3 regions of the Marinobacter nanhaiticus D15-8W genome follow, and region 2 is predicted to be linked to each of the others. Evidence: predicted binding sites of a transcription regulator. Region 2 holds the regulator's gene; each other region holds the start of a gene.
The links. The regulator FliA, encoded in region 2, starts transcription of late flagellar genes. The targets are predictions, from matches to a motif close to CTAAAGTTTNNNNNNNNNNNGCCGNTAA.
Positions count from the first base shown of each region.

Region 1 (2,273 bases), 540 kb from region 2:
TCGCGCTGTAGATCTGGAGTTAAGCTACGTATCCGGTGTTGAAAGCCTCTCTACCGCAGTTAAAAACAAGGACTGGGGGTTATCGATCCAGGACGGAGAACTTAAAGTTATCGAGGGATCCGATTCGCTCACCGAGCACCAGCGCACATCGATAAGCAATGTCTTGAAAACTGCCGGCGTAGAGTACGCGGCGCAATTCGTAGCCGATGCTGTCATCGAGATGATTGAACTCGAACGCGGCCAAAACGGCCTGAGCCGCAGCATCGGTCGCTTCGATGTTAACCAGTCGAATTTTGCAGATGTCGTCGATTTGCGCAGGTTCATCGAGGACTATCGACCGGGCGGCAAGTACGGAAAGGGCCTGGTTGATCCCTCAGACATCCAAGGCCGGTATTTTTTGGCAGGTGCTGGAATCATGGATCAGGTTGCCGTTAGGGCAGAGGAAACGTTTCTCTATACAGAGCGCTAACGTCCGGGTTTCGACAACGGGGTGGGCGTTGCGGACTTAAAGTCACTTACAATTGGTTCGGCCACGACACTCCACCGTTCACCTGCCTAATATCTACCATTCCACACGATACACCTGATGCCCGGGGTTCTCGATGTCTACCCATACGAGACGAACTATGTTCGGGCAAGCGACGCCAAATTTGAGGTATCGATGGCGTCTTGGTTAGGACCGCAAGGGAATAGGTGCCGGCCCTCTACGCAGTGAGCATCCCGCCCTCCCCAAAATAGTTGCTAAACCTTTCGTATCTAAAGCCGATATATTCGTTGGCTGGCCCGGGCGCTTGACTCGTCGGGAGCGAAATTGCGATCTGCGGTTGGCTAAAACTCAAAGCTTTTTGTCTTTACGGGGCCACCCATGTCCAAATTCTTTAGCAGTGTTGAACACAAGCTGCTCGGTGCCGCCGCACTGGGTTTCATACTCCTGGTAGCTGCCGCATCTTTCGCGTTGTCGAAAACCTGGGGCGCGGTAAAGGACTTTGATGCGCTACAGGAAGAGTTGTCTGGCGAGATGGGCGATTCGACCGATCTGCAACGTCGTTTTGCTGCGGAAACGTTAGCCTGGAAAAACTATCTCATCAGGGGTGAGGATATTGGGGCGCGGCGCGATTATTGGGAGCTGGTGGAGGACTCAAGGAAAGGGGTTGAAAAAAACATTCGCGAACTCGATGAGCAGTTCTCCGATGCCAAAGTTTCATCCGCGCTGCAAGGTTTCCATCGAGCTCACGGGACGATGGTGCAAATTATGGCCGAGGCTCGCACCAAGCTCGATAACAATGGCTTTGATGCTGACAGCGTGGATCGCGAACTGGAGGGGCTCACTGCGCCCGTCCGAGAAGCGCTCGCCGAACTCGTCCGAACTATAGAAGAGCGTGCAGCGGAAAAGGCAGCACTCACAGAGTCAGGCGCAGCTTCCCAACTGAAGATCGGCCTGGTCGCGATGGGCGTTGCAATCGTGCTATCGGCGGTGCTGCTTTTCTGGCTCGTGCGTCGAACAGTCACCGCTCCCTTAAAGACGGTTGTTAACGATCTCCAGCGCATGGCCAAGGGTGACTTTACGCGCCCGGTCACCCAGCGCTCCAACGATGAGGTGGGCTTGCTCGCGCGCAGTGCTGAGGAGTTACGCACCCAGCTCGGGGGTATGCTTGGGCGGTTACGTGACGCGTCCAATCAGGTCGCGTCGGCCGCAGAGGAACTTTCCACGGTGGCCCTGGAAACCGAGAGAGGCATCGACCGGCAGCGTGCAGAAACCGACCAGGCGGCGACCGCAATGAATCAGATGAGCGCCACCGTGCAAGAGGTTGCGCGTCACGCGGCCGAATCGGCGGTGACTTCGCAGGCCCTGAAAGACGGTACGGATAAAGGGCGCGAGACCATCGCCGGTAATGCAAGAGCCGTCAGCGCTATTGCAACTGCCATGGAAGAGGCGTTCGAAGTCATCCAGGAGCTCGATGGTCACGCGGCGGACATTGGCGAGGTGATCGATATCATCACCAGCATTGCGGACCAGACCAACTTGCTGGCGTTGAACGCTGCAATCGAGGCGGCCCGCGCCGGCGAAGCTGGTCGTGGTTTCTCGGTGGTGGCTGACGAAGTGCGCTCTTTGGCAAAGAAAACCCAGGAGTCGACCGACCGTATCGCTTCGACCATACAGAAAGTCCAGGCTGGCAGCGGGGCGGCCGTTGGGGCCATTGAAACCAGTCGCACCAGGACGGAAGAAGCCCGTCGCCAAGCTGAAGAAGCACGGCAGGCCTTGGAAGCCATTA
Region 1 covers NZ_AP028878.1:2,773,032-2,775,304, reverse strand. The annotation lists gene RE428_RS12380 (hypothetical protein) at 1-469, shown strand, start outside; gene RE428_RS12375 (methyl-accepting chemotaxis protein) at 956-2,273, shown strand, end outside.
Region 1: RE428_RS12375 (methyl-accepting chemotaxis protein) is a predicted target of FliA. The motif match lies at 742-769, and genes of this name have one in related genera.

Region 2 (2,273 bases):
TCTTAAGACTGTCGTCGGCGCGAACGGCCTGTAACAGCTCGAATCCGGACATACCGGGCATGTTCCAGTCGGTCACCAGGAAATCGTACTTGCCGCTTTTCAGCATCGGCAACGCCGTGTTGCCATCATCCGCTTCGTCGGTATTGGTAAAGCCCAGGTCGCGAAGCAGATTCTTGATGATCCGCCGCATCGTGGAAAAGTCGTCCACGATCAGGATTTTCATGTTCTTGTCCAATTGGACCTCCACTCATTAATGCCGGGAATAGCAACGACTCTTGGCCCTGGCCACCCGCGTAGTGCGTCTATGGGAGCTGGCACCTCCCACCTCACGGATGCACTTCACCAGCCTGGCACTTTCGAAGCATTGCCTATTCTGTCCGCTGGGCGCGATCTGTAAAGCGCCCGTTACCAAAAACTACACTTTACGTATGAGCACGTTACGCGTGTGCGATCCGGTTACTCAGGCGGCCTGCCATCCGCTCAGCCGCGCTTTCAGGCGCAACGCCGCCTGGCTATGGATCTGGCTGACCCGACTCTCGCTCACGCCGATCACTGCACCGATCTCTTTCAGGTTGAGCTCTTCCTGGTAGTAGAGACTCAGTACCAGCTTCTCGCGCTCCGGCAAACTGGTGATCGCGTCCGCCAGGCTGCGCCGGAAACCTTCAGACGAAAGCGCTTCGAACGGTGCATCAGGAACAGCGTCTTCTTCGTTTATCGGCACCTCGCCGGATTCATTTAGCTCATCGAGACTAAAAAGTCGGCCACCGTTAGAATCTGCCAGGCAGGCGTGGTATTCGGAAAGGGACATGTCTAGCTCGTCAGCCACCTCGGCGTCGATGGCCTCGCGCCCGGTCCGGTCTTCTACAGCCTTGATGGCCTGGGCGATACGACGGGAATTACGGTGAACCGAACGCGGTACCCAGTCGCCCTTGCGGATCTCATCCAAGATGGCGCCCCGAATACGGATACCGGCGTAGGTTTCGAACGATGCGCCCTTGGACGCCTCGTATTTCTGCGCAGCTTCCAGCAGCCCGATCATGCCGGCCTGCATGAGATCTTCCAGCTGCACAGAGGCAGGTAAACGCGCCAGGAGATGCAGCGCGATTTTCTTAACCAGCGGCGCATGCTGCTCGACAAGGTCATGGGCCTTGCGTTCGCTGGTTTGGTGATAGATTCCCAGGCCTTTTGCCAACTTCATGAATCCGGATTGCCCAAATCAGGGAGCCTTTGGTTCTATCGGAGACTCCAGAGAATAAATGACCGTCAAATCCGTCAGTCGGTTACGCCTCAGGCTTCCACCAGACGCTCGACGAAGAATTCAAGGTGACCGCGGGGCGATGACGGCAACGGCCAGTTGTCGACCTTCTGCGCCAAGGCCTTGATCGCTAGCGACGCTTTGGCCCGCGGATAGGCATCGAGCACGGCACGCTGCCGCTGTACCGCTTTCTTGACGGCTTCGTCGTAAGGAACCATGCCCACATATTGTAGCGCAACATCCAAGAAGCGCTCGGTTACGCGGGTTAACTTCCCGAAAAGATGCTTGCCTTCCTGCTCGTTGCGGACCTGGTTGGCCAGGATGCGAAAACGGTTGACGCCATAATCACGGTTCATCAGCTTGATGAGCGCGTAGCAATCGGTAATGGATGTGGGTTCGTCGCAGACTACCAGCAACAGTTCCTGCGAGGCCCGGAGAAAACTGACGACGCCCTCGGAAATCCCCGCCGCGGTGTCGACGATCAGTACGTCGATCTGATCGCCAAGCTCGCTGAAGGCATTGATCAGACCCGCATGCTCCATAGCGGTGAGCTGGGTCATGCGCTGGGTGCCGGAGGAGGCAGGCACGATTTTGATGCCGCCAGGACCATCCACCAGGACCTCCCGCAGCTCGCATTCGCCCGACAGCACGTCAGCCAGGTTGTGATGCGCAGTGATGCCCAGCAGTACGTCGATGTTGGCCAGTCCCAGATCGGCGTCCAGAACGACAACACGACGCCCCATTTGGGCCAGGGCGATTGCCAGGTTGACTGAGACGTTGCTCTTGCCAACGCCCCCCTTGCCGCCGGATACGGCAATTACCTGAACCGGGTGTGGTTTACTCATGCCGGATACGGTCTCTCGCGACGATATTGTTGATTGTTGACTGCCGGCCATGAGCCAGCCTTTCAAGGTCTCGATACGACACTGTCGAAGATTCCCTGATTCAGGCTCCTGCTGCAACCATAGCCGTCTCCCGAGCCTCACGCAGCCGCTCTACGCCCAGTCGCACCAGGGGC
Region 2 covers NZ_AP028878.1:3,312,719-3,314,991, forward strand. The annotation lists gene cheY (chemotaxis response regulator CheY) at 1-235, opposite strand, end outside; gene RE428_RS14695 (RNA polymerase sigma factor FliA) at 461-1,198, opposite strand; gene RE428_RS14700 (MinD/ParA family protein) at 1,288-2,100, opposite strand; gene flhF (flagellar biosynthesis GTPase FlhF) at 2,201-2,273, opposite strand, start outside.

Region 3 (2,273 bases), 1.2 Mb from region 2:
ATTTCCAGCAGGGCATCAGTCCGGGAGTTGAATCCACCGGTTTCCACGTCGACGACTACGGGCAGGAACCCCCTGAACCGTGCGGCCATAGGAGACGTCGGCTTTTCTTCCTCGATCACTGAATACCCTTACTGTTGATGACTGGTAGTTGCTTATACGCTTGCTTGATTATGCCCGGTCCTGAAGCCGCCAGCGAATCGCTTCGCCGGCGCGCAACGGGGTGATTGAACCTGAGCCCATCGGCAGTGATGCGGCTTGAGTCCAGGGCTCCCGGACCAGGGTGATGGTATCGGTATTCCGCGGCAGGCCATAGAAATCGGGGCCGTTGAAGCTGGCGAAGGCCTCGAGCTTGTCGAGTGCGCCCAGATCGTCGAAAGCCTCGGCGTAAAGCTCGATCGCAGCCGGGGCAGAAAAACAGCCAGCACAGCCACATGCGGACTCTTTTCGGCTGGTGTCGTGGGGTGCGGAATCTGTACCCAGGAAGAAGCGAGAGTCGCCACTGGCTACGGCGTCCTGTAGCGCTTGCTGGTGGCGCTGGCGCTTGAGGATCGGCAGGCAGTACAGATGCGGACGTATGCCACCAACCAGCATGTGGTTGCGGTTGTACAGCAGATGCTGCGGCGTAATAGTCGCGCCAAGGTTGCGGTCGCTGTTGCGCACGAATTCCGCCGAATCGGCCGTAGTGATGTGCTCCAGGACGATCCTGAGTTCCGGGAAACGCTCCCGGGTGGGTGCCAGCACCCGATCGAGGAATTCTTTCTCGCGGTCGAAGATGTCGATGTCATTGTCGGTCACTTCGCCATGGACAAGAAAAAGCATGCCGCACTCGCTCATGGTGGCGAGTACATCGTCGATCTTACGGAGATCGGTGACACCGGACGCGGAATTGGTCGTGGCGCCAGCGGGGTAGAGCTTGGCTGCAACCACGCCGGCATCCTTCGCTTCGCGGATGTCGCCCGGCGTCGTCTGTTCCGTCAGGTAGAGCGTCATCAGCGGATCGAACGATGTATCTGCCGGCAGGGCATCAAGGATCCTTTGACGATAGCCCAATGCCTGCTCGGCATTGACCACGGGCGGTACCAGATTGGGCATGATAATGGCGCGGTGGAAGCAGCGGGCCGTAGCCGGCACGGTATCGGCCAGGACCTCGCCGTCCCGAACGTGCAGGTGCCAGTCATCGGGGCGGGTCAGCGTCAAAGTCGTGGTCATGGATCGTCCTGCGTCCTGAAGCGTGATTCGGTTTGCGGCGCAGTATACCAGAAGCGGCATGAGCTTCGGATGACGAGTCCCAATTTCTGGTACGGATGGACTAAAGATTGGCCGGGCGATGCCGATAAGGGTAAAGACGCTAACTTACGCAAATCCGATGGCCCTGCGATGCGACAGACAATCCGAACCCTTATGATCCTGCCGCTGCTCGGCATTCCTGCCGTCGGCAGTGAAGCCGCCAGTTTTGGTGCCGGTATCGAAAACAGCCAGTGGTATCTCGCATCCTCCGTGTTCAGTTGCACTCTGACACATGAGGTGCCGGGCTACGGACGGGCAGTTTTCCAGCATCGGGCGGGAGAAGATCTGAAGTTCTTCCTGGAATCGGACATCCGCCTCATGAAGACCGGTCGGGCATCGCTGAATATCGAGGCGCCCAGCTGGCGGCCTGGCGCCACCCCAAGGCCGTTGGGCGCGGTGCAGGTGACTGACGACCGTCGGTCTGTCAGCGTTGAGACTGCGCAGGCCATGGCAATGGTGCAGGGGTTGATGTCCGGTATGGCGCCGACGGTCACCAGTGAAGCCCGCTATTCGCCACAGCCGGTTCGGGTCAGTGTGTCCAATATCAACTTCCCTGCGACGTTCAACGATTATAGGACGTGCACGGCAAGCCTGTTGCCGGTCAACTATGACCAGATCCAGCGCTCACGCATTCGCTTCAAACTGGACAGCGCCGAACTCAGCAATGCGGACCTGGATCGCCTCGACCTGATCATCCAGTTTGTCCAGGCGGACAGCACCATAAGCCAGATCTATGTGGATGGGCACACCGATAGCAGTGGCAGCCGCATTCACAACCGGACGCTTTCAGAACAACGCGCCAATGCCGTGACCGATTACCTGACGGCGAACGGGCTCTCCCAAGAGCTTATCGTGACGCGCTATCACGGGGAGCGTTATCCGGCCTCTTCAAGTGCTTCGGATAATCGTCGCACGACCGTCAGGCTCGAGAGGCAAGGGGAGGAGCGCCGTACTCTCCAGCGAGCCGGCGCGGAGTTGGATCCCCG
Region 3 covers NZ_AP028878.1:2,099,547-2,101,819, forward strand. The annotation lists gene rnt (ribonuclease T) at 1-89, opposite strand, end outside; gene pyrC (dihydroorotase) at 169-1,209, opposite strand; gene RE428_RS09470 (flagellar protein MotY) at 1,378-2,273, shown strand, end outside.
Region 3: RE428_RS09470 (flagellar protein MotY) is a predicted target of FliA. The motif match lies at 1,310-1,337, and genes of this name have one in related genera.